Regions from separate parts of the Pseudomonas sp. Cab53 genome, predicted to be linked through region 3. Evidence: predicted binding sites of a transcription regulator. Region 3 holds the regulator's gene; each other region holds the start of a gene.
What was found. Region 3 encodes FliA, which starts transcription of late flagellar genes. Its sites were predicted from a motif close to CTAAAGTTTNNNNNNNNNNNGCCGNTAA; they were not measured.
Positions count from the first base shown of each region.

Region 1: a site for FliA is predicted at 4,406-4,433, ahead of KI241_RS08790 (methyl-accepting chemotaxis protein). Genes of this name have one in related genera too.
Region 2: a site for FliA is predicted at 8,301-8,328, ahead of KI241_RS03925 (methyl-accepting chemotaxis protein). Genes of this name have one in related genera too.

Region 1 covers NZ_AP021902.1:2,011,104-2,021,455, forward strand. The annotation lists gene KI241_RS08765 (PepSY domain-containing protein) at 7-315, shown strand; gene KI241_RS08770 (PepSY domain-containing protein) at 315-626, shown strand; gene KI241_RS08775 (response regulator transcription factor) at 626-1,294, shown strand; partial or broken gene KI241_RS08780 (sensor histidine kinase) at 1,305-2,617, shown strand; gene KI241_RS08785 (Na+/H+ antiporter NhaC family protein) at 2,900-4,216, shown strand; gene KI241_RS08790 (methyl-accepting chemotaxis protein) at 4,475-6,154, shown strand; partial or broken gene yegQ (tRNA 5-hydroxyuridine modification protein YegQ) at 6,530-7,848, opposite strand; gene KI241_RS08800 (AI-2E family transporter) at 7,996-9,057, shown strand; gene KI241_RS08805 (hypothetical protein) at 9,054-9,236, opposite strand; gene KI241_RS08810 (hypothetical protein) at 9,325-9,519, opposite strand; tRNA gene KI241_RS08815 (tRNA-Asn) at 9,765-9,840, opposite strand; gene KI241_RS08820 (amino acid aminotransferase) at 10,100-10,352, opposite strand, start outside.
Region 2 covers NZ_AP021902.1:915,771-926,122, forward strand. The annotation lists gene pnp (polyribonucleotide nucleotidyltransferase) at 1-1,932, shown strand, start outside; tRNA gene KI241_RS03890 (tRNA-Thr) at 2,058-2,130, shown strand; gene KI241_RS03895 (hypothetical protein) at 2,143-2,688, opposite strand; gene KI241_RS03900 (DUF6388 family protein) at 2,988-3,293, shown strand; gene nadC (carboxylating nicotinate-nucleotide diphosphorylase) at 3,362-4,210, opposite strand; gene KI241_RS03910 (DUF1631 domain-containing protein) at 4,480-6,687, shown strand; gene ampD (1,6-anhydro-N-acetylmuramyl-L-alanine amidase AmpD) at 6,752-7,312, shown strand; gene ampE (regulatory signaling modulator protein AmpE) at 7,309-8,145, shown strand; gene KI241_RS03925 (methyl-accepting chemotaxis protein) at 8,420-10,352, shown strand, end outside.
Region 3 covers NZ_AP021902.1:1,722,514-1,732,865, forward strand. The annotation lists gene flhA (flagellar biosynthesis protein FlhA) at 1-1,192, shown strand, start outside; gene flhF (flagellar biosynthesis protein FlhF) at 1,204-2,553, shown strand; gene fleN (flagellar synthesis regulator FleN) at 2,668-3,498, shown strand; gene fliA (RNA polymerase sigma factor FliA) at 3,495-4,238, shown strand; gene KI241_RS07525 (chemotaxis response regulator CheY) at 4,399-4,770, shown strand; gene KI241_RS07530 (protein phosphatase CheZ) at 4,790-5,575, shown strand; gene KI241_RS07535 (chemotaxis protein CheA) at 5,599-7,878, shown strand; gene KI241_RS07540 (chemotaxis response regulator protein-glutamate methylesterase) at 7,927-9,060, shown strand; gene KI241_RS07545 (flagellar motor protein) at 9,060-9,800, shown strand; gene motD (flagellar motor protein MotD) at 9,816-10,352, shown strand, end outside.

The DNA.
Region 1 (10,352 bases), 290 kb from region 3:
CAACCCATGAACCGCCTGACTGCCTTATTCATCGCGACCCTCATGGCCTTCAACGCGGGCCTGGCTCACGCTCGCGACTTGGGGGCCGATGAGTCCCGCAAGCTGCAAGACGCTGGTACCATCCTGAGCTTTGAAAAACTCGACGCCGCCGCCCTGGCCGAACACCCGGGTGCCACCGTCACCGACTCCGAGTTGGAAGAAGAGTACGGCAAGTACATTTACCAGGTGGAGCTGCGCGATCCCAAAGGCATCGACTGGGACCTGGAATTGGACGCCGTCACCGGCAAGGTACTCAAGAATCATCAGGATACGTAATGAAGCTTAATTTACGCGCCCGCAGCCGCTGGGCGCTGGCGCTGCTGGCGGTCTGTTCGGTGGTGGTGGCCCGGGACCTGGACCAGGACGAAGCCCTGCACCTGCGTCAGCAGGGCGTGATCCTGCCGCTGGAGCAACTGCTGCAACAGGCGCTGGACCTTCATCCCGGGGCCAAGCTGCTGGAGGCCGAGCTGGAAGAAAAGCACGGCGTCTATATTTACGAGGTCGAGCTGCTGGACACCGACGGCGTCGTGCGCGAACTGGACCTGGAGGCCGCGACCGGCCGTTTACTCAAAGATAAGGAAGACTGATGCGCCTGCTTCTGGTGGAAGATCACGTTCCCTTGGCCGACGAGCTGATGGCCGGGCTGACACGGCAGGGCTACGCCGTCGATTGGCTCGCCGATGGGCGCGACGCGGTGTATCAAGGCAGCAGTGAGCCCTATGACCTGATCATCCTCGACCTGGGCCTGCCGGGCGTGCCGGGCCTTGAGGTGCTGGCCCAATGGCGTGCCGGTGGCCTGGCCACGCCGGTGTTGATCCTGACCGCGCGCGGTTCGTGGGCCGAGCGCATCGAAGGCCTCAAGGCCGGGGCCGACGATTACCTGACCAAGCCTTTTCATCCCGAAGAACTGCACCTGCGGATCCAGGCGCTGCTGCGTCGCTCCCATGGCCAGTTCAACCAGCCGACGCTCCAGGCCGCCGGGCTGCACTTGGACGAGGGGCGTCAATGCGTGATCCGCGACGGCACCGACATCCAGTTGACCGCCGCCGAGTTTCGGCTGCTGCGCTATTTCATGCTGCACCCCGAGCAGATCCTGTCCAAGAGTCATCTCGCCGAGCACCTGTACGACGGTGAAACCGAGCGCGATTCCAATGTGCTGGAGGTCCACGTCAATCACTTGCGACGCAAACTGGGCCGCAGCGTGATCGAAACCCGTCGCGGCCAGGGTTACCTGTTCGGCGGGCAGGCCCAATGAGCGACCTGCCGTGAGATCCATCCAGCGCCGCCTGAGCCTGGGCCTGATCGGTGTGATGGTGGTGGTGGGCCTGGTCCTGGCCCAAACCAGCCTGTGGCTGTTCGAGTTGGGTTTGCAGCGTTACCTGGAAGCCGGGTTGCGCAACGACAGCGAGAACCTGCTGGTGGCGTTGGTGCGTGGCCCGCAGGGCCTGCAACTGGATGAGCGACGCTTGTCGCCGGCCTACCAGCGGCCGTTTTCCGGGCATTACTTTCGCATCGATTTTGCCGATGCCCACTGGCGTTCCCGCTCGCTGTGGGACCAGGAACTGCCCCGGCTCGACCATCCGGGCCTGCACAGCAACCTGCAACTGGGCCCCGAGGGCCAGAAGCTGCTGGTGTTGCGCACCGATTACCGGCGCCTGGGCCAGGCGATCTCCATCAGCGTCGCTCAGGACTACACCCCCGTGCGCGACAGTTTCCGCCGGATGCAGCAGATCGGCCTGGGCCTGGGGTTGGCGGGGCTGCTGCTGATCCTGTTGCTGCAACGCCTCACCGTGCGTCGGGCCTTGCGCCCGTTGGACCGGGCCCGGGAGCAGATTGCGCAGTTGCAACGCGGCCAGCGTTCGCAGCTCGACGAGCAGGTCCCGCGCGAACTGGAACCGCTGGTGGCGCAGATCAACCATCTGCTGGCCCACACCGAGGACAGCCTCAAGCGTTCGCGCAATGCCCTGGGCAATCTCGGCCATGCCTTGAAAACACCCTTGGCGGTGCTGCAAAGCCTGGCGTCGAACGAGAAACTCGACCCGCACCCCGAATTGCGCAAGCTGTTGCTCGAACAACTGGAACAGGTACGCCAGCGCCTGAACCGTGAGCTCAATCGCGCCCGGTTGGCCGGCGATGCGTTGCCCGGCGCCCACCTCGATTGCGACGCCGAACTGCCTGGCCTGCTGGCGACGCTCAATATGATCCACGGCGAACACTTGCATTTAAGTTACCTCGGCCCTCCTGGCCTGCACCTGCCATGGGACCGCGAGGACCTGCTGGAACTGCTGGGCAACCTGCTGGATAACGCCTGCAAATGGGCCGACGCCGAAGTGCGCCTAACGGTGACCGAGACGGCCGGGGATTCAGCCTGGCCGTGGAAGACGACGGCCCAGGCATCCCTGAAGACCGCCGCGACCAGGTGTTCAGCCGTGGCACCCGACTGGATGAACAGACCGATGGCCATGGCCTGGGGCTGGGGATCGTGCGCGACATCGTCGACAGCTGGGGCGGCAGGCTGGTGTTGGACGCCAGTGAGTGGGGTGGGTTGAAGGTGGTGATCGAACTGTCCAAGCGCTGAAGCCTGCACTTGCCACTGTGGGAGCGGGCTCGCCTTTTGTGGCTGGCACAAATCCCCCTGTGGGAGCGGGCTTGCCCGCGAAGGCGGAGTGTCAGTCATGAATGTTTAGCTGATACACCGCCTTCGCGGGCAAGCCCGCTCCCACATTTGACGGAGAGAGGCCCGGCGCTTTGTGGCTGGCACAAATCACCACCTTGGCCCTTGCAGCTTGCCGCCGCTTCCTGCAAAGTCGCGCCCTTTTTGTCCGGTGGCTTTCCATCGCTGTGCTTTGAGGTAACGATGATAAATGCAGTAATTGCCGCGGTTGGCATCATGCTGGTGCTCAGCTTGTCTCGTGTGCATGTGGTAATCGCGCTGATCATTGGCGCGCTGGTGGGGGGCTTGACCGGGGGCTTGGGCATCGACGCGACGCTCAAGGCGTTCAACGCCGGCCTTGGGGGCGGTGCGACGGTGGCGCTGTCCTACGCGTTGCTCGGCGCGTTCGCCGTGGCGATTGCCAAATCCGGCATGGCCCACGCCCTGGCGGACAAAGCCCTGGCCATGGTGGACCGTCAGGACGCCGCCGGCGGGTCCGGCGTCAAATGGGTCCTCATCGGCCTGTTGGGCACCGTCGCGGTCGCCTCGCAGAACATCCTGCCGATCCACATCGCCTTCATCCCGCTGCTGGTGCCACCGCTGCTCTATGTGCTGACCAAGCTGCAACTCGATCGCCGGTTGATCGCCTGCGTCATGACCTTCGGCCTGATCACTCCCTACATGTTTTTGCCGGTGGGCTTTGGCAACATCTTTCTCAATGAAATCCTGCTCGCCAACATCGCCCGCAGCGGTGTGGACGTCAGCGGCATCAACGTCACCCACGCCATGGGCATCCCGGCGTTGGGCATGGTGTTCGGCTTGTTGCTGTCGTTGTTCAGCTACCGCAAGAAACGCGTCTACGACCTGAAGAAAATCGCCCGGGTCGAGCAAGTGGCGGTGCGCTACAACCCGATGAGCCTGATGGTGGCCGGGTTGGCCGTGGCGGCGGCGTTCGCCATCCAGTTGCTGGTGGACTCGATGATCATCGGTGCCCTGGTCGGCTTCCTGATTTTCTCCCTGTCGGGCGTGGTGCGCTGGCGTGAGACCGACGACCTGTTCACCGAAGGCATGAAGATGATGGCGATGATCGGTTTCATCATGATCGCCGCCTCGGGGTTTGCCGAAGTGATGAAGGCCACGGGTGAAGTCCAGAGCCTGGTGGAGGCCTCGGCGGCCTGGATCGGCCACAACAAGGGCATCGGTGCGCTGATGATGCTGCTGGTCGGGCTGCTGGTGACCATGGGGATCGGTTCGTCGTTCTCCACGGTGCCGATCCTCGCGACGATCTTCGTCCCGCTGTGCCTGCAACTGGGCTTCAGCCCACTGGCGATCGTCTGCATCGTCGGCACCGCCGGTGCCCTGGGCGATGCCGGCTCGCCTGCCTCGGACTCGACCCTGGGCCCGACCTCCGGCCTGAACATCGACGGCCAGCACCATCATATCTGGGACACGGTGGTCCCGACCTTCATCCACTACAACCTGCCCTTGCTGGCGTTTGGTTGGGTGGCGGCGATGGTGTTGTAAGGGATATTCAAACAGGCTCAGGACCGAGCCGAACCCTTCGCGAGCAAGCCCGCTCCCACAAAAGATCTGCTGTGAACACCCAATAGGTGCTGCCAGCAGTCCAGTGTGGGAGCGGGCTTGCTCGCGAAGAGGCCATTAAATCCGATGACAAATCGGTAGACCATTCGCGCCAAGCTTTTTCACCTTGTCCTACAGTTTTGCCGTGCGCTGCCGCTAACCCAGCTAACCACGCCAATAACACCAACAAGAGTGAACAGCATGCGCCTGAGCCTGAAGGCTAAAGTCCTGTCCCTGGCAATACTGCCGGTCCTGTTGTCTGCGGTGATCATCAGCCTGACCACGGCCTTCATCCTAACGGAGCAGGCCGGCAAAGAGGTGCAGCAGACGCGCGAACGCCTGCTCGCGGAGGCCAAGGCGACGCTGCAGAACTACGTGGCGGTGGGGTTGACCGCCATCAAGCCGCTGTACGATGCCGCCGCTGCCGGTGACAACGAGGCGCGGGCCCAGGCGATCAAGCTCCTGTCGAACATCAGCTACGGCAAGGACGGCTACTTCTTCGGCTACGACTCCGAGACCGTGCGCCTGTTCAAGGCCAACAGCGCCGACGGCGTGGGCAAGAGTTTCAAGGACAACCGCGATCCCAACGGGGTCTACGTCAACCGTGACCTGGTGAAAGTCGCCAAGGACGGTACCCACTACCTCGAATACAGCTCGCCACTGCCCAACAGCCAGGAACTGGTGCCCAAGCTCGGCTACACCGAATACCTGCCCAAGTGGGACATGGCGGTCGGTAGCTCGGTCAACCTGGACGGCATCGAAGCCCAGGTCGCCCTGGTGGAGACCAAGGTCCATGAACGCGTGCAGGGTGTGATCCTGAGCATCGTCGGCATCGCCGCCGTGGTGTTGCTGGTGATTGCCGTGGTGGGCCTGCTGCTGGCGAACACCATCCTGCGGCCGCTGCACCTGATGAAGGACAACCTCGATGACATCGCGGCGGGCGAGGGCGACCTGACCCGGCGCCTGGCGATCACCAGCCAGGACGAGCTCGGCCAACTGGCCGGTTCGTTCAACCGCTTCGTCGACAAGATCCACGGCCTGGTGCGGCAGATCACCGACATGACCTCGCAACTGACCGGGCTGGTGACGCAAGTGTCCGAGCAGGCCCAGCGCTCGGAGCAGGCCATGGAGCGCCAGCGCCACGAAACCGACCAGGTCGCCACGGCGATCAACGAAATGTCTTCGGCCGCCCAGGAAGTGGCACGCAGCGCCCAGGGCGCGGCCGTCGCCGCCCAGCAGACTGACGAAGAAGGCCAGTCGGCCAAGCGCGTGGTGGCCGGTAGCATCCAGCAGATTCATGCGTTGGTGAACGATATCCGCAGCAGCGGCGTGTCCCTGGACAGCCTGCAACAGGACGTGTCCTCGATCGTCAGCGTGCTCGGGGTGATTCGTTCGATTGCCGAGCAGACCAACCTGCTGGCCCTCAACGCCGCCATCGAGGCCGCGCGTGCCGGGGAGGCGGGGCGTGGCTTCGCGGTGGTGGCCGATGAGGTGCGGGCCCTGGCCAGCCGGACCCAGCAAAGCACCCAGGAAATCCAGGGCATGATCGACCGCCTGCAATCAGGCACCCATGCTGCCGTGGAGGCGATGCGCCGCTCCAGCGAGGCCGGCGACGGCACGTCGGTGCGGGCCAACGAGGCGGGCGCGTCCCTGGACACCATGGCGCAGTTGATCGGCACCATCAACTCGATGAACGCCCAGATCGCCAGTGCCGCCGAAGAGCAGACCGCGGTGGCCGAGGAAATCAACCGCAGCGTGCATCAGATCGCCGTCGCAGTGGACAATGTTGCCGACGAAACCCAGCTCGGCGCCCAGACCTCCCGCAGCCTCAACGAGCTGGGCCAGCGCCTGGGCAAATTGGTCGGCCAGTTCCGCATCTGACCGGCTGGAGCTGCCGAAGGCTGCGATCTTTCGCGCCCGATCCAGATGTGACGCCCGGGCAGCCGGGCCCTATCGGTCGGGGAGGATCGCAGCCTTCGGCAGTTCCTGTCGCGGTCCAACGGCCAATACTGGCCCCAGTGGGAGCGGGCTTGCTCGCGAATGCAGCGTGTCAGGCAATGTATTCACTTCTGACACACCACTTGCTTTCACAAGGAATGGCGGCAGCACCAGGCCTAGGCTCTGTCTGAAAAGCCTTGATACTCGTTCATGCTGCGTTGAAAACCGGCTCGGAATGCTCATTTACTCCAGTAAACTCCGCTTCCTCTCCGGTTTTCGCCTTGCCTGACCTTCGTCTCAAGACTTTTCAAACAGAGCCTAGCGCACATCCCGCATCAACAACCCGAACTGCAGGTCCACCGCATCTGGAATCGGCACATACACCACGTGCCCGTCCCCCGGTGCGACGTCGATGCCCTGGCCTTTGATGTCCTGCAACTGGTGCAGGTCGAAATGAAAGTTGCCCTTGGGGGTCATCAGTTCCAGATGGTCTCCCAGGCCGAAGCGGTTCTTCACCCGCACTTCGGCCAGGCGCTCGCGCCGTTCGCCGGTCAGCTCGCCGACGAATTGCTGGCGCGCCGACACCGAACTGCCGTTCTGGTAGTTCTGATACTCATCATGCACATGGCGTCGCAGGAAACCTTCGGTGTAGCCGCGTTGGGCCAGGGATTCCAGGTCGGTCATCAAGGTGCGGTCGAAGTCGCGGCCGGACACCGCGTCATCAATGGCCCGGCGGTACACCTGGGTGGTGCGGGCGCAATAGAAGTGCGACTTGGTGCGGCCTTCGATTTTCAGTGAGTGCACGCCCATCCGCGCCAGCCGGTCGACGTGCTGCACGGCACGCAGGTCCTTAGCGTTCATGATGTAAGTGCCGTGCTCGTCCTCGAAGGCTGGCATGGATTCCTCCGGCCGGTTCGCCTCCTGGAGCAGGAACACCTGGTCGGTGGGGGCACCGATGCCCAGGGTCGGCTCGGGCGTATAGGTTTGCACGATGTCGCCCACCAGGTTCTCGGTGGCCGGCTGCGCCGAATACTTCCAGCGGCAAGCGTTGGTGCAACTGCCCTGATTGGCGTCGCGCCGGTTCAGGTAGCCCGACAGCAGGCAGCGCCCCGAATAAGCCATGCACAACGCACCATGGACGAAAACTTCCAGTTCCATGGCCGGCACCTGCTGGCGGATCTCGGCGATTTCCTCCAGGGACAACTCCCGGGACAGGATGATCCGGCTCAAGCCCTGTTGCTGCCAGAACTCGACGCTCGCCCAGTTCACGGTATTGGCCTGCACCGACAAGTGGATGGGCATCTGCGGGAAATGCCGGCGTACCAGCATGATCAACCCGGGTCGGACATGATCAGCGCGTCCGGCGCCATGGCGATCACCGGCTCCAGGTCTTTGAGGAAGGTCCGCAGCTTGGCGTTGTGCGGGGCGATGTTCACCACCACGTAGAAGCGCTTACCCATGGCCTGGGCTTCGCGTATCCCCAGGGCCAGGTTCGCGTGGTCGAATTCGTTGTTGCGCACCCGCAGGCTGTAGCGCGGTTGACCGGCGTACACCGCGTCCGCCCCGTAGGCGAAGGCATAACGCATGTTCTTCAGGGTGCCGGCGGGGGCGAGCAGTTCAGGGGCGGCGAGGGTCATGGTGGCGTCGGTCGCAAAAAGCGGCGAGGGTACGCCACGCCGGACCGGGCCTTATTGATGTGGATCAAGGCACAAGCGCAGAACCGACGGCACTCCGGCGATTCCTGGCTGACTAATGTGTAACCCGCCTCAGGACATGGAAAGCTGATGAATCGAAAGATGCTGCAAAACAAATCCCAGATGCTGTTACTGGTCCTGGTCACCCTGGCTTTCATCTGGATCCTGTTGCCATTCTACGGCGCGGTGTTTTGGGCGGTGATCCTGGGCATCGTCTTTGCGCCGATGCAACGGCGGCTGCAACTGAAGTTCGGCTGGCAGCGCAACGTCACCTCGTTGTTCACCCTGAGCACGTGCGTGGTGATCGCGATTTTGCCGGTGATCGTCATCGGCTTGCTGCTGGTTCAGGAAGGCGCGGCGCTGTACAAGAGCCTGGAGAGCGGAGAGCTGGACATTGCCGATTACCTGGCCCGCTTCAAGGATGCGTTACCACCGTACTTCCAGCACCTGCTGGACCGCTTTGGCCTGGGCAACCTCAATGGCCTGCGTGACAAGATCGTCAAGAGCGCCATGCAAGGCAGTGAGTTCTTCGCCACCCAGGCGTTCAGCTTCGGCCAGGGCACTTTCCAGTTCCTGGTCAGCCTGTCGGTGATGCTGTACCTGCTGTTCTTCTTTCTGCGCGATGGCCCTGAGCTGGTGCGCAAGGTGCGTGCCGCGGTGCCGCTGGCCGAACACCAGAAGCGGCGCCTGCAGTTGAAATTCAACCGCGTGGTGCGGGCGACGGTGAAAGGCAACCTGCTGGTGGCGATCACCCAGGGCGCGCTGGGCGGGTTGATCTTCTGGATCCTGGGCATTCCGACGGTGTTGCCCTGGGCGGTGCTGATGGCGTTCCTGTCGCTGCTGCCAGCGGTGGGGGCAGGCCTGGTCTGGGCGCCGGTGGCCGTGTACTTCCTGCTCTCGGGGGCCATCTGGCAGGGCGTGGTGCTGATACTGTTCGGGGTATTCGTGATCGGCCTGGTGGACAACTTCCTGCGACCGATCCTGGTGGGCAAGGACACCAAGATGCCCGACTACATGGTGCTGGTCTCGACGTTGGGCGGGCTGGCGGTGTTCGGGTTGAACGGGTTCGTGATCGGCCCGTTGATCGCCGCGTTGTTCCTGTCGTGCTGGGCGCTGTTCGTCGAAACCGCGCCTCGGGTGCAGTTGCCCTAGGCGGTCAGCAGGTACGGGCCGATGCGTTGCGACATGGCCTGGGCGGCGGGCAGTGAAGTCAGCGGGCCGCTGATGGTTACGCCATCTTGCACCAGATACCAGCAGGCCAGCAGACCGCGCTCCCTGAGCGGGGCGGGGACGGCACTGCCAATGACAGACATGATTTGAACCTTGGGCATGGGAACCTCCATCAATCGATGGGGTTACCTTACGACTCAGCCGCGGTAACGAAAAATCAACCGGCTCAATAGTGGGAATCGATGTCGCTCAATCGACCACCAGATCGAGCATGTGCACCACTTCCTGCTCATGGAGCACGCCTTTGCGCACCAGGTTCTCCGCCAGCAGTGAAATGAACTTGGCGGTTCGGTGGCCTTCTAGGTGCTTGAGTTCTGTGAGCGCGTTGTAGACCTTGCTGGAAGTGCACAGGCCAACGATGCGATGGGGATTTTGCGTGGGCATAGCTTCGTCCTTGTTGTTATGAAGCTGTTGTTGACGGACAGCGTCAGTGTGCGGCACCGCCATGACGCTCACGTGACAGCCTGGGTTGCAGGAAAACAAAGCAGGATTCAGACCATAATGCCTTTTTGGCGCCGGATTATTGTTCCGGTAGCGACCTCGACGAGCTTTTTCAGCCAGCAGCGTTTTTCTTTGGCCCATGAAAAAGCCCCTGAACCTTTCGATTCAGGGGCTTTTTTATTGCTGTCTGGCTCCACGACCTGGACTCGAACCAGGGACCCAGTGATTAACAGTCACTTGCTCTACCAACTGAGCTATCGCGGAATGGCGCGTATGTTACTGATTGGAAAAGAGAAGTCAAGCTTTGGGTGATGATTGGCGCGTTGCAGGGGCGGTCAGCGGTCCATTGCTCACCTGTTACCGCTTCAGCCAGCCTTAAATGCAAGAAACATAAAAACGCTGTGGGAGCGGGCTTGCTCGCGAATACGGTGTGTCAGCTAAGAATATTTCAACTGACATATCGCCTTCGCGAGCAAGCCCGCTCCCACAGATCTCACCTGGTTCTGCTTTTAATGAGCAAGCCTCAGATCACCTGGACGATGGCCTGGGTCACCGCGCCGATGTTGTTCTGGTTCAGCGCCGCCACGCAGATGCGGCCGGTGTCCAGGGCATAGATGCCGAACTCGTTGCGCAGGCGGGTGACTTGTTCAACGGTCAGGCCGGAATAGGAAAACATCCCGCTCTGGCGCGCGACGAAGCTGAAGTCATGCTGCGGCGCGGCTTTGGCCAGCATGTCCACCATCTGGGTGCGCATACCACGAATCCGCAGGCGCATT
Region 2 (10,352 bases), 810 kb from region 3:
CTGTCTGTCCACTACCAGGAAAAGACTTACGCTGCCGGTAAGATCCCTGGCGGTTTCTTCAAGCGCGAAGGCCGTCCTTCCGAGAAAGAAACCCTGACTTCCCGACTGATCGACCGCCCGATCCGTCCGCTGTTCCCAGAAGGCTTCATGAACGAAGTGCAGGTTGTCTGCACCGTCGTGTCCACCAGCAAGAAGACCGATCCGGATATCGCTGCGATGATCGGTACCTCGGCTGCCCTGGCCATCTCCGGCATTCCTTTCGATGGCCCGATCGGCGCTGCCCGCGTGGCGTTCCACGAAAGCACCGGCTATCTGCTGAACCCAACCTACGAGCAACTGCAGGCTTCGAGCCTGGACATGGTCGTTGCCGGTACTTCCGAAGCCGTGCTGATGGTTGAATCCGAAGCCAAGGAACTGACCGAAGACCAGATGCTGGGCGCTGTCCTGTTCGCCCACGACGAGTTCCAGGTGGTGATCAACGCCGTCAAGGAACTGGCCGCCGAAGCCGCCAAGCCAACCTGGAGCTGGGCTCCGCAAGCCGAAGCCACCGAGCTGCTGGGCGCGATCCGTGCCGAATTCGGCGATGCGATCTCCCAGGCCTACACCATCACCGTCAAGGCTGACCGCTACGCGCGCCTGGGCGAGCTGAAGGACCAGGTCGTCGCCAAGCTGTCCGGTGAAGAAGGCCAGCCGTCCGCCGCTGAAGTCAAAGCCGCTTTCGGTGAGATCGAATACCGCACCGTTCGCGAAAACATCGTCAACGGCAAGCCGCGTATCGACGGTCGCGACACCCGCACCGTACGTCCGCTGAACATCGAAGTCGGCGTGCTGCCAAAGACCCACGGTTCGGCGCTGTTCACCCGTGGCGAAACCCAGGCCCTGGTCGTTGCAACACTGGGTACCGCCCGTGACGCGCAACTGCTGGACACCCTGGAAGGCGAAAAGAAAGACCCGTTCATGCTGCACTACAACTTCCCACCGTTCTCGGTCGGCGAGTGTGGTCGCATGGGTGGCGCCGGTCGCCGCGAAATCGGTCACGGTCGCCTGGCGCGTCGTTCGGTCCAGGCCATGCTGCCGGCTGCCGACGTGTTCCCGTACACCATTCGCGTGGTATCGGAAATCACCGAGTCCAACGGTTCGAGCTCGATGGCTTCGGTCTGCGGCGCTTCCCTGGCCCTGATGGACGCCGGTGTGCCGATGAAGGCACCGGTTGCCGGTATCGCCATGGGTCTGGTTAAAGAAGGCGAGAAGTTTGCCGTCCTGACCGACATCCTGGGTGACGAAGACCACCTGGGCGACATGGACTTCAAAGTGGCCGGTACCGCCAAAGGCGTCACCGCACTGCAGATGGACATCAAGATCAAGGGCATCACCGAAGAAATCATGGAGATCGCCCTGGGCCAGGCCCTGGAAGCTCGCCTGAACATCCTCGGTCAGATGAACCAGATCATCGGTCAGTCCCGTACCGAGCTGTCGGAAAACGCTCCGACCATGATCGCGATGAAGATCGACACCGACAAAATCCGTGATGTTATCGGTAAAGGCGGCGCGACCATTCGTGCGATCTGCGAAGAAACCAAGGCTTCGATCGACATCGAAGACGACGGTTCGATCAAGATCTTCGGCGAAACCAAGGAAGCGGCAGAAGCAGCTCGCCAGCGCGTCCTGGGCATTACCGCAGAAGCCGAGATCGGCAAGATCTACGTCGGCAAGGTCGAGCGCATCGTCGACTTCGGCGCCTTCGTCAACATCCTGCCGGGCAAGGACGGTCTGGTTCACATCTCCATGCTGAGCGATGCTCGCGTCGAGAAAGTGACCGACATCCTCAAGGAAGGCCAGGAAGTGGAAGTGCTGGTGCTGGACGTGGACAACCGCGGCCGTATCAAGCTGTCCATCAAGGACGTCGCAGCAGCCAAGGCATCGGGCGTTTAATCACCCCCACGCCTGACCGCTGAACAAGCAAACGCCCCGACTGGTTCGGGGCGTTTTGCTGTGGGTCGAAAAATCTTCCGGCGCCGGTTGCCTGGCTACAGGGGACGATGCTAGGTTTAGCCACCGCCCGTGTAGCTCAGTCGGTAGAGCAGCGCACTCGTAACGCGAAGGTCGCAGGTTCGATTCCTGTCTCGGGCACGATTACCCTCGCTACTTCACCTTCCTGCTCAGATCCTCGACCGTGCGTTTGAGCTGGTCCATTTCCCGATCCTGATCACTCAACTCCCGTTTAAGCGTCGAGATTTCACTGCTGTTCGAGTTCGAACTGGAACCGCTGTTGCGCTTGAGGTCTTCCACCTGCTTGCCAAGGTCGCGCAGGTCTTGCTCCTGTTCCTTGACGGTACGCTTGAGTTCTTCGATTTCCTTGTTGCTCGAACTGGAGCTCGAGCCACCGCTGCGCTTGAGTTCTTCAATCTGGCGGGCTTGCTCGGTGAGGGTGCGTTTCTGCTCCTCCAGTTCAGTGGTGTTGGCCTTTACATTTTTTGGCAGTTCTTCCAGAACGCCGACGCTGATATTGGTCTTGAAGAGCAAGTCCTTGTTGAATGAGCTGCGCAGGGCTGGAATGGTATCGGAGGGCAATGTGTAACCAGAGTCGGTTTCGACAGCTGCTTGGGCTGTGCCTGCCAGGATCATATTGCCGAGCAACAGGGTGGCAACGCCGACGTGAAATGAAGGCAAAATGCAAAAGCTGCGCATCACTGGGTTCCTTGTGAGGTGCCGACATGGCACATCGCTATGACTGGAAATTCTGATGGTTGTTCCCAGCTTATCTCCGCGTTTATGGCCTATGTTTTGTAGGGCAGATGTAAAGAGCCGTGTAAATCGTCGGCAAAACGTCCTATATTCGTCCCGGCACGAAGATCGCCCAGCAGTTTTCAGATGATCCCCGAATGGTTCTGAAGGCCAGGTAAACCGGGCTTCTAACGGTTTTCTGCGGCAGAGAGATCCTTGATGATCCAGATCCATCCTCCATTCCTCCGATCAACGAGAACGACATGACCGCTAAAGAACTGACGCAAGAAGCCAGACACGAAGAAGCACTGCGCAAATACGCCCTGGACACGCCTCAGTTACTGGAAGAAATCAAGAACCTGAGCGCTGACGAGCAGAAAGACCAGCTCCAATGGGCGTTCGAGGACGAGGCCGAAGCCCAGGGGCTGCAACCTTGGGAGTTGACGCTCAAGTACACCAGCACACCTGAAGAATTCGAGGCGCAGCGCCTTGCATTGCACAAGGAGGCGGCCGAGGTGTTGGGAGTGGAGTGGGATGAGTACTGCGAGATGAATAATCTAGTCGTTTAGCAACAAGCAACAAGCTACAAGCCAAGCACGGAACAGCTTGCAGCTTGTAGCTTGCGGCTTGAAGCTGCTCAGAGACTGAGCCGCATCGACAGGTCCACAGCCTTCACATCCTTGGTCATCGCTCCGATCGAGATGTAGTCCACCCCGGTCTCGGCAATCGGGCGCAATGTGCTTTCGTTGATCCCGCCGCTGGCCTCCAGCTTCGCCTTGCCGCCGTTCAGGCGCACGGCTTCACGCATGTCGTCCAGGCTCAGTTCGTCGAGCATAATGATGTCGGCATTGGCCGCCAGCGCTTCCTTCAATTCCGCCAGGCTTTCCACTTCGACCTCCACCGGTTTGCCCGGGGCGATCTTGTGGGCGGCCGCAATGGCCTGTGCGATCCCGCCGCAGGCGGCGATGTGGTTTTCCTTGATCAGGAAGGCGTCGTACAAGCCGATGCGGTGGTTGTGGCAGCCGCCGCAGGTGACTGCGTACTTCTGCGCCAGGCGCAGCCCGGGCAGGGTTTTGCGGGTGTCCAGCAGCTTGACCTGGGTGTCGGCGACAAAATCGGCCAGGTAGCGGGCCCGCGTGGCGACGCCCGAGAGCATCTGCAGGAAGTTCAGCGCGCTGCGCTCGCCGGTCAGCAGCGAGCGCGCCGGGCCTTCGAGGTGGAACAGCGCCTGGTCGGGGCTCACCCGGTCGCCGTCGCGCACCTGCCAATGCACCGCGACGCGCGGGTCCAGTTGCCGGAACACGGCATCGACCCAGGCCGTGCCGCTGATGACGGCGGCGTCGCGGGTGATGATGGTGGCCTTGGCCAGGCGTTCGGCGGGGATCAGTTGCGCGGTGATGTCGCCGCTGCCGATGTCTTCGAGCAACGCACGGCGCACATTGGCTTCGATTTCAACGGTCAGATCGGCGAGACGTAGATTCGGCATAACAGGCTCCACAAACAAAGTGGTCCGATTATAGGGCCAGGCCATGAACGAACCCAAGGCGCTGGCAGGCGACTGCGCCTAATCAAACCTGCATTTGGTCGCGTCTTCGCAACGTTTACGCATTTCTCGGGTCACTTGATGCGCGGTATTTCGAGCGGGATCACAGCACCCTCTGGTGCGACACCGTTCTTTTGGTCGATAATCCGCCTTTCGATTGACGTCATGTCTTTGACGTCGCCAGCCGAAGACCACCGTTCCAGGAGGCCAGGATGCACAATGACGGGAATGTAGTGCCTTTACACAAGGTATCTGCCGATCAGGCGAATCGTTCGCCGCTCCCGCGCCTGCCGGTGATTCTGCTTCAGGTTCGCGACAAGGCCGCGCAGCAGTTGCGCGTGGGCCTGCAAGGGCTGTTCGATAACGCCGACGACACCCTGTTTGAAATGGCCGACCGGGCACGCGACGACATCGAGCAGAACCTGTTCTTCGAAGCCATGCGCGACCTGCGCCTGAAGCGCAAAAGCATCGAACGTGAATTCATCGAGCAGTTCTTCGAGGCCTTCGTCAGCCTTGCCCAATACGACGTCACCCAGGCCACCCTCGCGCCCATCCAGGCTTGCAGCGCCTCGCCCCAGCTTTCTCAAGACGAATTGGAGCGACACCTGGCCGTCGAGGCCATGGTCACCCGGGTGCTCAAGCGTGATGGCCCGGCGCTCGAACAATTGACCGCCCGGCTCAGTGCGTTGCTGGCCCGGCCGCTGGGCAACCCGCAAAACCCCCTGAGCCCCGCGCTGCTGTGTGAGAACTTCCTGCAAGCCGGGCGCAACCTGGGCGTGGGGATCAAGGTCAAGCTGATCCTGCTCAAGCTTTTCGAACGCTATGTGCTCAGCGAGTGCGACCCGCTCTACGCCGAAGCCAACCAGTTGCTGGCGGCCACCGGTATCCTGCCGGAGCTCAAGGCCGCGCCGTCACGGCGCGCGTCGGATCGTCTCGACGAGCCCCCACGGCCCAAGGCCGATGCGATGGCCAAGCCCAGGTCGGCCGAGGTCGATGACAGTGTGCAGGAGGTGTTCGCGGCGTTGCAGAAGCTGTTGATGCAGGTGCGCGGCAGCGTGGCGCCGACCCTGGAAGCCAGCGCGCCGGCCCAGCCGATCTCCACTCGCGACCTGCTGCGACTGCTGTCCCATTTGCAGCAGTACGCGCCCACCGTCCAGGACGAATTCGACCTGCGCAGCCAGCTGGAGCAGTTGCTGACGCGGGTCAGTGTCCGCAGCGGCAAGTCCCGGGTGGTCGAAGACGCGGATGAAGACGTCATCAACCTGATCTCGATGATGTTCGAGTTCATCCTCGACGACCACAACCTGCCGGATTCCTTCAAGGCCCTGATCGGCCGCCTGCAGATCCCGATGCTCAAGGTCGCGGTGCAGGACAAGAGTTTCTTCAGCCGCGGCAACCATCCTGCCCGGCGGTTGCTCAACGAAATTGCCGCCGCGGCCATGGGCTGGGGCGATTGCGACGATCATCAGCGCGACGCGCTCTACCTGCGTATCGAGCAGGTGGTGCAACGCCTGTTGAACGATTACGTCGATGACCCGGCGATCTTTTCCGAACTGCTCGCCGATTTCCTCGCCTTCACCAGTGACGAGCGCCGCCGCAGCGAGCTGCTCGAACAGCGCATCCGCGATGCCGAGGAAGGACGCGCCAAGGCCGAGCTGGCACGCTTGCGGGTCGAGGGCGCGCTGAACCAGGTGATGCTGGGCAAAGTCTTGCCCCAGGCCGTGGTGGAGTTCGTCCTGCAGGCCTGGAGCCAGGTGCTCCTGCTGACTTGTTTCAAGCATGGCAAGTATTCGGCCGAGTGGCAGGCCGACGTCCTGACCCTGGAGCGGTTGATCTGGAGTGTCCAACCCCACGACGAACCCGATGCCGGCCTGCGTTTGCTGGCGGTGGTACCGGAGTTGCTCAAGGCTTTGCGCGAGGGGCTGAGTCGCTCGGCGTTCGACCCGTTTGCCACCAGCGAGTTTTTCAGCGAACTGGAGGTCTTGCACGTCCAGGCCCTTGAGCGGATGGGGCAAGCGCAGACGCAGGCTTCGTCGGCGGATTCGCCGGTCATGGTCGAGGTGGTGGAGAAAATCGTCTTGCGCACCGCCCATAAAGGCACGGGAGACAGCGCGGCGGTGCGCTTGCCAGCCGATGACGTGGGGCTGATCCAAGTCGATCAACTGCGCCTGGGCAACTGGGTCGAGTTCCAGGAAGAGGATGACAACACCCTGCGCTGCAAGCTGGCGGCGATCATCGAGGCCACCGGCCAGTACATCTTCGTCAACCGCACCGGCCTCAAGGTGCTGGAGCACAGCCGCACCAGCCTGGCCCTGGAGTTTCGTCGGGGGGCGGCGCGCCTGTTGGACGACACGTTGTTGTTCGACCGGGCGCTGGAATCGGTGCTAGGCAACCTGCGCCAGCTCAATCGCGGCAAGTGATCGCGCAGCGCGGGCCGATCACGGCATACTGACGGCATCCACCGTCGTCTTCGAAGGAACCTGTATGCAGTTGGACTCCGCGAGCGGTTGGTGCAAGGGCGTGCGTCATTGCCCTTCGCCCAACTTCAATGCGCGCCCCGAGGGCGAGATCTCCCTGTTGGTGATCCACAACATCAGCTTGCCACCGGCCCAATTCGCGACGGGCAAGGTGCAGCAATTCTTCCAGAATCGCCTGGATGTCACGGAGCACCCTTACTTTGCCGGTATCGCCGACCTGCGGGTTTCTGCACATTTTTTGATCGAACGTGACGGCGCCGTCACCCAGTTTGTCTCTTGCCTGGACCGGGCGTGGCATGCGGGCGTCTCGTGCTTCGAGGGGCGAGAGACCTGTAATGATTTTTCCCTGGGCATCGAGTTGGAGGGCACCGATGATCTGCCCTTTACCGACGCGCAGTACGCGGCCCTGGTGGCGTTGACCCGGCAGTTGCAAGCGGCTTTCAGTGCGATCACGGTGCAACGCATCTGCGGACATAGCGACATTGCCCCGGGACGCAAGACCGATCCGGGACCGGCATTTGACTGGGCGCGCTATCGTGCGGCCCTGACAGAAGGGGAAGGACAATGAGTTTTCTGGTGTTGCTGCTGGCGGTGTGGATCGAGAAGTTCTCGGCCCTGCGTCAGCGGGTCCAGCGCGATGGCGGTTGGCTGCAAGAGCTGAACAAGCTTGAGGCAAGGCCGCGCTGGGTCAATCGGCCGTGGTTGGTGTTGGTCGTGATGGTGCTGCTGCCGGTGGCGTTGCTGGCATTGCTGCTGTGGGTGCTGGAGCCGGTGGCCTATGGCTTGCTGGCGCTGCCGGTGCACTTGCTGGTGGTGATCTACAGCCTGGGGCGCGGCGATCTGCTGGCCGACCTCGGGCCGTTTCGCGATGCCTGGCGTCGCGAGGATCTGCAAGCGGCCACCCATGTGGCCAAGCGAGACCTGGACATTGAAGCCGACGACGGTGAACAACTGCTGGAGCGGGTCCAGGGGCATCTGCTGTGGCAGGCCTACCAGAGCTTTTTCGCGGTGATCTTCTGGTACTTCTTGCTGGGCCCGGTCGCGGCGCTCAGCTACCGCCTGCTGGCACTGGCCGCCGAACACAGTCACAACGCCGGCGTCGCCGAGCGTGCCGGGCAACTGCGCCACGCCTTCGATTGGGTGCCGGTGCGCCTGCTCGCGGCGAGCTTCGCCCTGGTGGGCAACTTCGTCGCGGTCAGCCGGGTGATGTTGCACGAACTGTTGAACTGGAACATCAGCGCCGCGGACCTGATCGACAAGGTCGGCCTGGTGGCCGGCGAGATCCCTAAGCCCATGGCCGGGCCGGACGGCATCAACAGCCTGGATCGGCTCTGGGAATTGCTGCTGCGCGCGGCAGTGCTCTGGTATGCCGGGTTCGCGTTGTGGACGGTGCTGGCCTGACCTGTGTAAATGATGTGGGGTGCATGATTTTCGCGGCGAGGAAGCTTGCTCCCGCTGAGGTGCGAAGCACCTCCCCAAAGACGGCGTCCGCCTGGCGCCCGAGCGGGAACAAGCGTCCTAGTCACAGTGCTCAGCGTCCCCTGTGACTCGTTAACCTTAAGTTACAAATCTCCCCGCCGATTTAGGCTATATAGGGACAGCGCCCCGAATGGTGGCTTTCTGCTGTCTCTGTGCGCCAGCCATAACAATAAGAACATTCCCGGGAGGCTTCCTTGTGAAGAGTTTGCTCTGGCCCGCTGTCGCGCTGATGAACCGCCTGAGCTTCGGCATGAAGTTCAGCCTGATCAGTGTGTTGTTCCTGGTGCCGATGCTGGTGACCAACTTTTTTCTGGTACGCGATTCCTATCGGGAGTTCCAGGGCACCCAGGTGGAGCTGCAAAGCCTCGACCTGTTGGCCAGCAGCCTGGCCCTGCGCCGAGACCTGGAAACCCTGAACAACCTGGTGCAGATCAACGCCAGCCTCGGGCAGTCCGGCAAGGCCGGCGACGTGGAGGCGAAGATCGGCACCCTCGAACAACAGGTCCTCGCGCGGCTGCAAGGCATGACCGCGATGGCGGTCGAGCCCGAGCAGGTCAACGCCTTCGATGCTAAGCGCGACGAAATGATTGCCGCATTCAAGGCCCAGCAGGCGGAAAGCTCCTTGCAGAGCAAGAGTGCGCTGATCGGCAAGCTGCTCAACAGTGCGCAGACGTTCAGCCAGATCATTGCCAGCCAGGCGGGGTTGAGCCGCGACAACCAGAGCGACATTCGCCAGCTCAGCGAATTGATCGTCGGCATGACCCCGAAAGTCACCCAGCTCCTCGGCGAAGGCCGGGCGCTGGGGGCTTCGTCGCTGGGGTTGGGGTTTCTCAATTCGGCCTCCAGTACCCGCTTCGATGAATTGCTGGCGCAGATCGAAAAGCTCCAGGGCGAATACGAGGTGAAACTGCAGGACACCCTGGGCGCCAGCCAGGCGGCCGGGCAAGCTCTGGCCGAACAGGCCAACGGCAGCAAGGCCAGCCTCAAGAAGGCCAGTGAGCTGATCGAAGAACAGGTGGTGATGGCCGATACCCTCGATGCGCCGTGGCCGGCGTTCTACGAGCAGATCAGCGGCCTGATGGCGCAGACGTACCGGCTGAATGAGGCGACCCAGGACTTTCTCGGGGTCCAGTTGCAGCATCGCCTGGAGCAGAACCGCAGCCACATGGTGTTGCAAGCCGTGGCATTGGCCGCGGTGTTCCTGCTGATCTTCTACCTGTACGCCGGTTTCTACGCCTCGACCCGCACCACCCTTCAACACTTGGGCCTGATGATGGACAAGGTGGCTGCCGGGGACATGACGGTCAATTTCGTCGCCCGCAGCAAGGACGAGCTGGGTGAGTTGGGCGAGGTGTTCAACGGCACCGTGGCGAAAATCCATGACTTGATCGAACAGGTCGGGCGTACCGTCGCGGAAGTCGAGCGCCAGGCCGGGCAGGTGGAAACGGTGTCGGCCCAGAGCAACCAGGCTGTTGCCGGACAACGCAGCCAGATCGAACTGGTCGCGACGGCGATGAACCAGATGTCGGCCACGGCCCAGGAAGTGGCCCGCAGTGCCGCGGCAGCGGTCAGCAGCGCCCACAGCGTCAACGATGAAACCCTGAGCGGCCGCGGCCTGGTGGAATCCCAGCAGGGCAGCATTGCCCGGTTGGCCAGCGAGATCGATCAGTCGGTGCAGGTGATCAATCAACTGGCGACCGACAGCCAGGCCATCAGCCGGGTTCTGGATGTCATCAAGAGCATTGCCGAGCAGACCAACCTGCTGGCGCTCAACGCCGCCATCGAGGCGGCCCGGGCCGGTGAACAGGGCCGGGGTTTTGCGGTGGTGGCCGATGAAGTGCGGACCCTGGCCAAGCGGACCCAGCAATCGACCGAGGAAATCGAAGCGATGATCACCCGCCTGCATGGTGGCGTGGGGGCGGCGGTGAAGGCGATGGGCACCAGCCATGAGATGGCCAACGGCACGGTCGGTCAGTCGGAAAAGGTCCAGCAGGCCTTGGAGAATATCCTCGGAGCGGTTGGCATGATCGTCGACCAGAACCAACAGATCGCCGCGGCCGTGGAGCAACAGACGGCGGTGGCCCATGACATCGACCAGAACATTGTCGAGATCAATCGCGCGGGTGAGC
Region 3 (10,352 bases):
CCTGAGCATGGCCGCATTGGCGGCGGGTGGTGCCTACCTGTTCTGGAAAAAACAGAACGCCCAGAAAATCCAGGCCCTGCAAGAGGTCAAGCGCCAGCAGGAACTGCTGCCGTCGCCGGCTCGCGCACTGGAGACCAAGGAACTGGGCTGGGACGACGTGACCCCGATCGACATGATCGGCCTGGAAGTCGGCTACCGCCTGATTCCATTGGTCGATCGCAACCAGGGCGGCCAGTTGCTGGCGCGGATCAAGGGCGTGCGCAAGAAGCTGTCCCAGGATTTGGGCTTCCTGATGCCGACCGTGCATATCCGTGACAACCTCGACCTGGCGCCGAGTGCCTATCGCCTGACACTGATGGGGGTGATCCTGGCCGAAGCCGAGATCTACCCGGATCGCGAGCTGGCGATCAATCCGGGACAGGTCTACGGTTCGCTCAACGGCATCACCGCCAAAGATCCGGCTTTCGGCCTGGAAGCGGTGTGGATCGAAATCAGCCAGCGGGCGCAAGCGCAGTCTCTCGGCTATACCGTGGTGGACGCCAGCACCGTGGTTGCCACCCACTTGAACCAGATTCTGTACAAGCACTCCAGCGAGCTGATCGGTCACGAAGAAGTCCAGCAATTGCTGCAAGTGCTGGCCAAGGGCTCGCCGAAGCTGGCCGAAGAGTTGGTGCCGGGGGTGGTTTCGCTGTCGCAACTGCTCAAGATCCTGCAGGCGCTCCTGGCCGAGCAAGTGCCAGTGCGCGACATTCGCAGCATCGCCGAAGCCATCGCCAATAACGCTTCCAAGAGTCAAGATACCGCCGCGATGGTGGCGGCGGTGCGGGTCGGTGTATCCCGCGCAATCGTCCAAAGCATTGTAGGTACTGAGTCCGAGCTGCCTGTGATCACCTTGGAGCCAAGGTTGGAACAGATATTGCTCAATAGTTTGCAGAAGGCAGGACAAGGTTCGGAAGAGGGTGTTCTGCTGGAGCCAAGCATGGCCGAGAAGCTGCAGCGTTCGTTGATCGAAGCAGCCCAGCGGCAAGAGATGCAAGGGCAACCGGTGATCCTGCTGGTGGCCGGTCCGATTCGCGCGATGCTCTCGCGGTTCGGGCGCCTCGCGGTCCCGGGGCTGCATGTGCTGGCTTACCAGGAAATACCGGACAACAAGCAAGTGACCATCGTTGCGACAGTAGGGCCCAACGGCTGAGGTAGTGGTTTATGCAAGTGAAGCGTTTTTTCGCCGCCGATATGCGTCAGGCCATGAAGCTGGTTCGTGACGAGCTGGGCGCCGAAGCAGCCATCATCGGTAATCGCCGGATCGCCGGCGGTGTCGAGCTGACAGCGGCTCTGGACTACAAATTGTCGGCGCTGGCCCCGCGTGTTCCGAACATGGAACTCGAGGACGAGCTGCGCAAGACCCAATCGCGCATCGCCAGTGCCCAGGCCGAACTGAGCCTGCGCAGCAGCGAAGGCGAGGCCGCGCCAGGCACCAATCGTCAATTGTTCGCCGGTCAGCCACTGACCGCCGGCCTGCCGCTGACTGCCGCTGAACCGCTGATCGAGCCTACCCAGGCCGAGCCGCGTCGGCCGGCGCCAGCGCCCGCCGCGCCAGCCCGTGGGGTCGACCCGCGTGCCCTGGACTCGATGCGCTTTGAACTCAACAGCCTGCGCGAACTGATGGAAGTCCAGCTCGGCTCCCTGGCCTGGAACCAGTTGCAAGGCAGCCGTCCGGCCCAGGCCAACCTGTGGCGTCGCCTGCAACGCATCGGTCTGTCCGGTCCGTTGTCCCGCGACCTGCTGGCACTGATCAATGGGATCGAAGAGCCTCGCCAGGCTTGGCGCATGCTGTTGGCACACCTGGCGCGTATGATCGCCACGCCGGACGTCGAGCCACTGGAAGAGGGCGGGGTGATTGCCATGGTCGGTCCTGCCGGCATGGGCAAGACCACCACCCTGGCCAAGCTCGCCGCCCGTTATGTACTCAAGTACGGTGCCCAGAGCATTGCGCTGGTGAGCATGGACAGCTTCCGCATCGGAGCCCAGGAGCAACTCAAGACCCTGGGCCGTATCCTCAATGTGTCGGTGACCCACGTGGACCCGGGCCAGTCCCTGGCCCAGGCGCTGGAGCCTTTGCTGCGCAAGCGCGTCGTGCTGATCGATACCGCCGGCCTGCAAGCCAGCGATCCGGCCCTGCGCCTGCAGCTCGAGAGCCTGGCCGGGCGCGGTATCAAGTCAAAAAATTATCTCGTGTTGGCAACCACCAGCCAGAAACAGGTTCTAACCGCCGCATACCACAGCTACAAGCGCTGCGGGCTGGCCGGCTGCATCCTGACTAAGCTGGACGAAACGGCAAGCCTGGGCGAGGTGTTGAGCCTGGCGATCGGTCATGAACTGCCGGTGGCCTACCTGACCGACGGGCCGCGGATCCCGGATGATCTGCATCTGCCGCGCCGTCATCAACTGGTCAGTCGTGCCGTGAGTGTGCAAATGCAGGAAGAACCCAGCGAAGAAGCCATGGCTGACATGTTCGCTGATATCTACCACAGCCCATCCAAACAGGTCGGCTGAGGTTATCATGAGTATTTTTTGTACCTACATCGATGGTCTGCCATGCATTGTTCCGTGTGAACGCGCAGCCAGTAATGTGGCCTCCGTCTAAGTAAGACAAGGTAAAGAACGAACATGGGCAGCATGCATCCCGTACAGGTGATCGCGGTGACCGGCGGCAAAGGTGGCGTCGGGAAGACTAACGTGTCAGTGAACTTGTCCCTGGCTCTGGCAGAGCTTGGCCGACGGGTCATGCTGCTGGACGCCGACCTGGGCCTGGCGAACGTCGACGTGTTGCTGGGGCTAACCCCAAAGCGCACGCTGGCGGACGTGATCGAAGGCCGCTGTGAACTGCGCGACGTACTGTTGCAAGGGCCTGGCGGGATTCGCATCGTGCCGGCCGCCTCCGGCACCCAGAGCATGGTTCACCTGACCCCGGCCCAGCACGCGGGCCTGATCCAGGCGTTCAGCGACATCGGCGACAACCTCGATGTGCTGGTAATCGACACCGCGGCCGGCATCGGTGACTCGGTCGTCAGTTTCGTGCGGGCCGCCCAGGAAGTGCTGCTGGTGGTCTGCGATGAACCGACTTCCATCACCGACGCCTATGCCCTGATCAAGCTGCTGAACCGCGACTACGGCATGAACCGCTTCCGCGTCCTGGCCAACATGGCGCAGAGCCCGCAGGAGGGACGCAATCTGTTCGCCAAGCTGACCAAGGTCACGGATCGCTTCCTGGATGTCGCCCTACAATACGTCGGCGCCGTGCCCTACGACGAAAGTGTCCGCAAGGCCGTCCAGAAGCAACGTGCCGTCTATGAAGCTTTTCCACGTTCCAAATGTGCGCTGGCGTTCAAGGCAATCGCCCAGAAGGTCGATAGCTGGCCGCTGCCGGCCAACCCGCGCGGGCATCTGGAATTTTTCGTCGAGCGTCTCGTGCAACAAACAGCAGGGCCCGTGCTATGACAGCCAGCAGTTACAACCACCTCTACAAGAAATCGGCACGGGACGCCCAGTACGAGTTGATCGAGCGTTACGCGCCCCTGGTCAAGCGTATCGCCTATCACTTGCTGGCGCGGCTGCCGGCCAGTGTCCAGGTCGAGGACCTGATCCAGGCCGGCATGATCGGCCTGCTCGAAGTGTCGAACAAATACGACGCGAGCAAGGGCGCCAGTTTCGAGACCTACGCCGGTATCCGTATCCGCGGCGCGATGCTCGATGAGGTCCGCAAGGGCGATTGGGCACCGCGTTCGGTGCACCGCAACACCCGCATGGTGAGCGATGCGATCCGTGCGATTGAAGCTAAAACCGGGCGTGACGCTAAAGATCACGAGGTTGCGGCCGAACTCCAGTTGAGTCTCGATGATTATTACGGGATTTTGAACGATACCTTGGGCAGCCGCCTGTTCAGTTTCGACGACCTGTTGCAGGACGGCGAGCATGAAGGGCTGCACGAGGATGGCGCGAGTGCTCACATGGAGCCATCGCGTGACCTGGAAGATGAACGCTTCCAGAGCGCGCTGGCCGAAGCGATTGCCAATTTGCCGGAGCGTGAGCGACTGGTCTTGGCGCTGTACTACGACGAAGAGCTGAACCTCAAGGAAATCGGTGAGGTCCTGGGGGTCAGCGAATCGCGGGTCAGCCAGTTACACAGCCAGTGCGCAGCCCGTTTGCGGGGGCGTTTGGGGGAATGGCGAGCGCGCTGATACGCAGTGCGGGGGCGCTGCGAACGAGGCTGGCAGGTACTGCACGGTCTCACCCGTTGTGCTGCGCGCTGTTGTCGAGCGTTGTGCCGGATTGATTGAAATGGCGCGTTCAGGTGCTGGACGCGTTTAAGACTGCTTGGAGGTCGAATTGGACAAGAACATGAAAATCCTCATCGTTGATGACTTCTCAACGATGCGGCGGATCATTAAAAACCTGTTGCGTGACCTTGGGTTCACCAACACGGCCGAAGCAGATGACGGGACCACTGCGCTCCCGATGTTGCACAGTGGCAACTTCGATTTTCTGGTCACCGACTGGAACATGCCCGGCATGACCGGCATCGACCTGCTGCGCCAGGTGCGCGCTGATGAAAAACTCAAGCACCTTCCCGTGCTGATGGTCACCGCCGAAGCCAAGCGCGAGCAGATCATCGAAGCGGCCCAGGCCGGTGTGAACGGCTACGTGGTCAAACCCTTCACGGCCCAGGCGTTGAAAGAGAAGATCGAAAAAATCTTCGAACGCATCGGCTAACGGCGCCCCGGGGGGAGCTATGGATAACGAATCTTCAATGGGCGATTTCGAATCGACCCTGAAAAAACATGCCCGTGAACTGGTCGAAAGCCTCGAAAAAGGCCGTTTTGGCGATGCGGTTCAAATGATCCATGAGCTCAACCAGACCCGTGACCGTGGTCTGTATCTGGAAGTGGGCAAGCTCACGCGTGAATTGCACAGCGCGATTGTCAATTTCCAGATCGACCCGCGCATGCCGCAGGCCGAGGAAGTCTCGCAGATCACCGACGCCACCGAGCGCCTGGGGTATGTGGTCAAGCTGACCGAAGCGGCGGCCAACCGCACCATGGATTTGGTGGAGAGCGCCACGCCGCTGGTCAATGGCCTGAGCGAGGAAGCCCAGGCCTTGAGCACCGACTGGGGTCGGTTCATGCGTCGCGAGGTGGGGGCCGAGGAGTTTCGCGAGTTGGCCCGCCGGGTCGACGGTTTCCTGACGCGCAGCAGCAGCGAAAACCGCGCCGTCGCCAGCAACCTCAACGACATCTTGTTGGCCCAGGACTATCAGGACCTGACCGGCCAGGTGATCAAGCGCGTGACCCAACTGGTTACCGAAGTGGAAAGCAATTTGCTCAAGCTGGTGTTGATGGCCAGCCAAGTCGACCGCTTTGCGGGCATCGAACACGACCGTGAAGCGATGCTTGCTGAAAAAGATCCACAAAAACATCTCTCTCAGGGTGAAGGTCCGCAAATTCATGCCGATAAAAGAGAAGACGTTGTGTCCGGTCAGGACGATGTGGACGATTTGCTGTCCAGCCTTGGATTTTAGCCTGTTTTAGGAGCACCCCATTAATGAGCTTCGGCGCCGATGAAGAGATCCTTCAGGATTTCCTGGTTGAGGCTGGCGAGATTCTTGAGCAACTGTCCGAGCAATTGGTCGAGCTGGAAAGCCGGCCGGATGATGCGGATCTGCTCAACGCAATTTTTCGCGGTTTCCACACTGTAAAAGGAGGCGCCGGCTTCCTCCAGCTCAACGAGCTGGTGGAGTGCTGTCACATTGCCGAAAACGTGTTCGACATCCTGCGCAAGGGTGAGCGTCGCGTTGATTCGGAGCTGATGGACGTGGTGCTTGAAGCGCTGGATGCGGTCAACAGCATGTTCAGCGAAGTGCGCGAGCGCTCGCCGATTACCCCTGCCACGCCTGAGCTGCTCGCTGCGCTGTCGCGCCTGGCCGAGCCTCAGTCGGCGGATGAAACCGCTGCCGTGGCCGAGCCGGTCATTGAAGAACCGGCCGTCGAGGAACCCGTCGCCGAGGAATCGGGCGACATCACCGATAACGAATTCGAACAACTGCTGGACTCCCTGAGCGCCGCCAAGGCCCAGGCCGAGGCGCCGGCGGCTCCGGCTGCCGCACCGGCGGGCGATGCCGCTGCCAGCGATGAAATCACCGACGCCGAGTTCGAGTCGTTGCTCGACCAGTTGCATGGCAAGGGCCAGTTCGCCGTCGATGCCGTCGCGCCTGCGGCGGCCCCGGCCGCCCCGAAAGCGGCGGGCGACAACTCGGACATCACCGACGACGAATTCGAAGCCTTGCTCGATCAGTTGCATGGCAAGGGTACCTTTGCCGTCGACGCCCTGGATTCGGCCATCGCTTCGGCGCCAAGCCCGGCGCAACCTGCCGCCGCTGCGGCCGGCAGCGACCTGATCAGCGACCACGAATTCGAGTCGCTGCTGGACGAGTTGCACGGCAAAGGCAAATTCACCGAAGTCGGCACGGCTTCCGCTACGGGGGCTGGCGCTGCGACGGCTGCACCGGTGGCCAAGGCCGCGCCGAAACCGGCTGCCAAGGCGCCGGAGCCAAAGGCCGAGACACCTGCGCCCGCGGCCAAGCCAGCCGCTGCGGCCGCGCCAGCACCGGCTCGTGCCGCGTCGGCGCCGCCAGCGGAAAAACCAGCCAGCGAAGCCGAGACCACCGTTCGGGTCGACACCGCACGCCTGGACGAGATCATGAACATGGTCGGCGAACTGGTGCTGGTGCGTAACCGCCTGGTGCGCCTGGGCCTCAACAGCCAGGACGAAGCCATGTCCAAGGCCGTGTCGAACCTCGACGTGGTCACGGCCGACCTGCAGACCGCGGTCATGAAGACCCGGATGCAGCCGATCAAGAAAGTCTTCGGGCGCTTCCCGCGCCTGGTTCGCGACCTGGCGCGACAGCTCAAGAAAGAAATCAACCTGGAACTGGTGGGTGAAGAAACCGACCTCGACAAGAACCTTGTCGAGGCCCTGGCCGACCCGCTGGTTCACTTGGTGCGCAACGCGGTCGACCACGGTATCGAGTCGCCGCAGGAGCGAGAAGAAGCGGGCAAGGTCCGCAGTGGCAGGGTGATCCTGGCCGCCGAGCAGGAGGGCGACCACATCCTGTTGTCGATCTCCGACGACGGCAAGGGCATGGACCCGAACGTGTTGCGCTCCATCGCGGTGAAACGCGGCGTGATGGACAAGGATGCCGCCGACCGCCTCAGCGACACCGAGTGCTACAACCTGATCTTTGCCCCGGGCTTCTCCACCAAGACCGAGATCTCCGACGTGTCGGGCCGTGGCGTGGGCATGGACGTGGTGAAAACCAAGATTTCCCAGCTCAACGGTTCGATCAATATCTACTCGACCAAGGGCCAGGGCTCGAAGATCGTCATCAAGGTCCCGTTGACCCTGGCGATCATGCCGACCCTGATGGTGATGCTGGGCAACCAGGCGTTCGCCTTCCCGCTGGTGAACGTCAACGAAATCTTCCACCTCGACCTGTCGCGCACCAACGTGGTGGACGGCCAGGAAGTGGTGATCGTACGGGACAAGGCATTGCCGCTGTTCTACCTCAAGCGCTGGCTGGTCAGTTCGGCGGCGCACGAGGAGCAGGGCGAAGGCCACGTGGTGATCCTTTCGGTGGGCACCCAGCGGATCGGCTTCGTCGTCGATCAGTTGGTGGGCCAGGAAGAAGTGGTCATCAAGCCGTTGGGCAAGATGCTCCAGGGCACCCCGGGCATGTCCGGCGCCACCATCACCGGCGACGGCCGTATCGCACTGATTCTCGATGTGCCCAGCATGCTCAAGCGCTACGCCGCCCGGCGTATTTGATTCTGGAGGAGGGCGGTCCATGGCCGCGCCTCGTCTAACGGAGTGTTTATGGTAGTTAAAGTCCTGGTGGTGGACGATTCGGGTTTTTTTCGCCGCCGCGTCTCGGAAATTCTTTCGGCTGATACGAGTATCCAGGTTGTCGGTACGGCAACCAACGGCAAAGAGGCGATCGATCAGGCCCTGGCACTCAAGCCGGATGTGATCACCATGGACTACGAGATGCCGATGATGGATGGCATCACGGCCGTGCGCCACATCATGCAGCGCTGCCCGACTCCGGTATTGATGTTCTCGTCCCTGACCCACGAAGGCGCCCGGGTGACCCTCGATGCGCTGGACGCCGGGGCCGTGGATTTCCTGCCGAAAAACTTCGAAGACATCTCGCGCAACCCCGACAAGGTCCGGCAGTTGCTGTGCGAGAAGGTCCACAGCATTTCGCGCAGCAACCGCCGCGTCGGTGGCTACAGCGCCCCGGCACCGGCCGCTGTCGCCGCGCCAAGCCCTGCGCCGACGCCAAGCGCTTCGAGCAGCTTCAACCCGCCACCGGTGCGCAGTGCACCGGCACCGGCCCCCACTCGTTCGGCCCCGGCCAGCGCCTCTTCGGCGGCGCCCAAGCGCAAAGCCTACAAGCTGGTCGCGATCGGTACGTCTACGGGCGGCCCGGTGGCGCTGCAACGGGTCCTGACCCAATTGCCGGCCAATTTCCCGGCCCCCATCGTGCTGATCCAGCACATGCCCGCGGCGTTCACCAAGGCCTTCGCGGAGCGCCTGGACAAGCTGTGCAACATCAGCGTCAAGGAAGCCGAGGATGGTGACATCCTGCGTCCAGGCCTGGCGTTGCTGGCGCCGGGTGGCAAACAGATGATGGTCGACGGGCGTGGCGCGGTGAAAATCCTGCCGGGCGACGAGCGGCTGAACTACAAGCCGTGCGTGGACATTACCTTCGGTTCGGCGGCCAAGTCCTACGGTGACAAAGTTCTGGCGGTGGTGCTCACCGGCATGGGCGCCGACGGGCGCGAGGGCGCACGCCTGCTCAAACAGGGCGGCAGTGCGATCTGGGCCCAGGACGAAGCCAGTTGCGTGATCTACGGCATGCCGATGGCCATCGTGAAAGCCGATCTCGCCGACGCGGTGTACAGCCTGGATGACATAGGTCGACACCTGGTCGAGGCATGCCTGTAATGGATGTGCTCAGCCTGATCGGCATCATCATGGCGTTCGTCGCCATCATCGGTGGCAACTACCTGGAAGGCGGGCATCTCGGTGCCCTGGCCAATGGCCCGGCTGCGTTGATCGTGCTCGGTGGCACCATTGGCGCGGCGCTGCTGCAATCGCCCATGAGTGCATTCAAACGGGCGATTCAGGTGCTGGTCTGGATCCTGTTTCCGCCGCGTGTCGACCTGGCCGGCGGCATCGACCGGGTGGTGAACTGGAGCCTGACCGCGCGCAAGGAAGGCTTGCTGGGCCTGGAAGGGGTGGCCGACGCCGAACCCGACAGCTACTCGCGCAAAGGCCTGCAATTGCTGGTGGACGGTGCCGAGCCGGAAGCCATCCGCAGCATCCTGGAGGTGGATTTCTACACCCAGGAAGCCCGCGACATCGAAGCGGCCAAGGTGTTCGAAAGCATGGGCGGCTACGCGCCGACCATCGGCATCATCGGTGCGGTGATGGGCTTGATCCACGTGATGGGCAATCTGGCCGACCCATCGCAACTGGGCAGCGGCATCGCCGTGGCCTTCGTTGCCACGATCTACGGCGTGGCGAGCGCCAACCTGGTGTTGCTGCCGATTGCCGCCAAGCTCAAGTCCATCGCATTGCGCCAGTCGCGCTACCGCGAAATGCTGCTGGAAGGGATCCTGTCGATCGCCGAGGGTGAAAACCCACGCTCCATTGAGTTGAAGCTCCAGGGCTTCATGGATTAATGGGGGTAATGGACCATGGCCCGTCGCAGGCACACTGAAGAACACGTCAACCATGAACGCTGGCTGGTTTCCTACGCTGACTTCATCACGCTGCTGTTCGCCTTTTTCGTGGTCATGTATTCGATCTCGTCGGTCAACGAAGGCAAGTACAAGGTCATTTCCGAGGCCCTGATCGGCGTCTTCACCGACTCTGATCGCGCCCTCAAGCCCATCCCCATTGGCGAAGAGCGGCCCAAGACCACGACCCCGGCCCAGCCGCTGGTCAAGGATTCCGAGCAGGTCGATGCCGGCATCGCCGGTGGCAGCGATCCATTGAAAAGCATTGCCGACGACATCAGCGCGGCATTCGGTGACCTGATCAATTCCAATCAGATGACCGTGCGCGGCAACGAGTTGTGGGTCGAGATCGAACTCAATTCCAGCCTGTTGTTCGGCAGCGGCGACGCAATGCCCAGCGACATGGCCTTCAACATCATCGACAAGGTGGCGGCGATCCTGAAGCCGTTCGACAACCCGGTCCATGTCGAAGGCTTTACGGACGACCAGCCGATC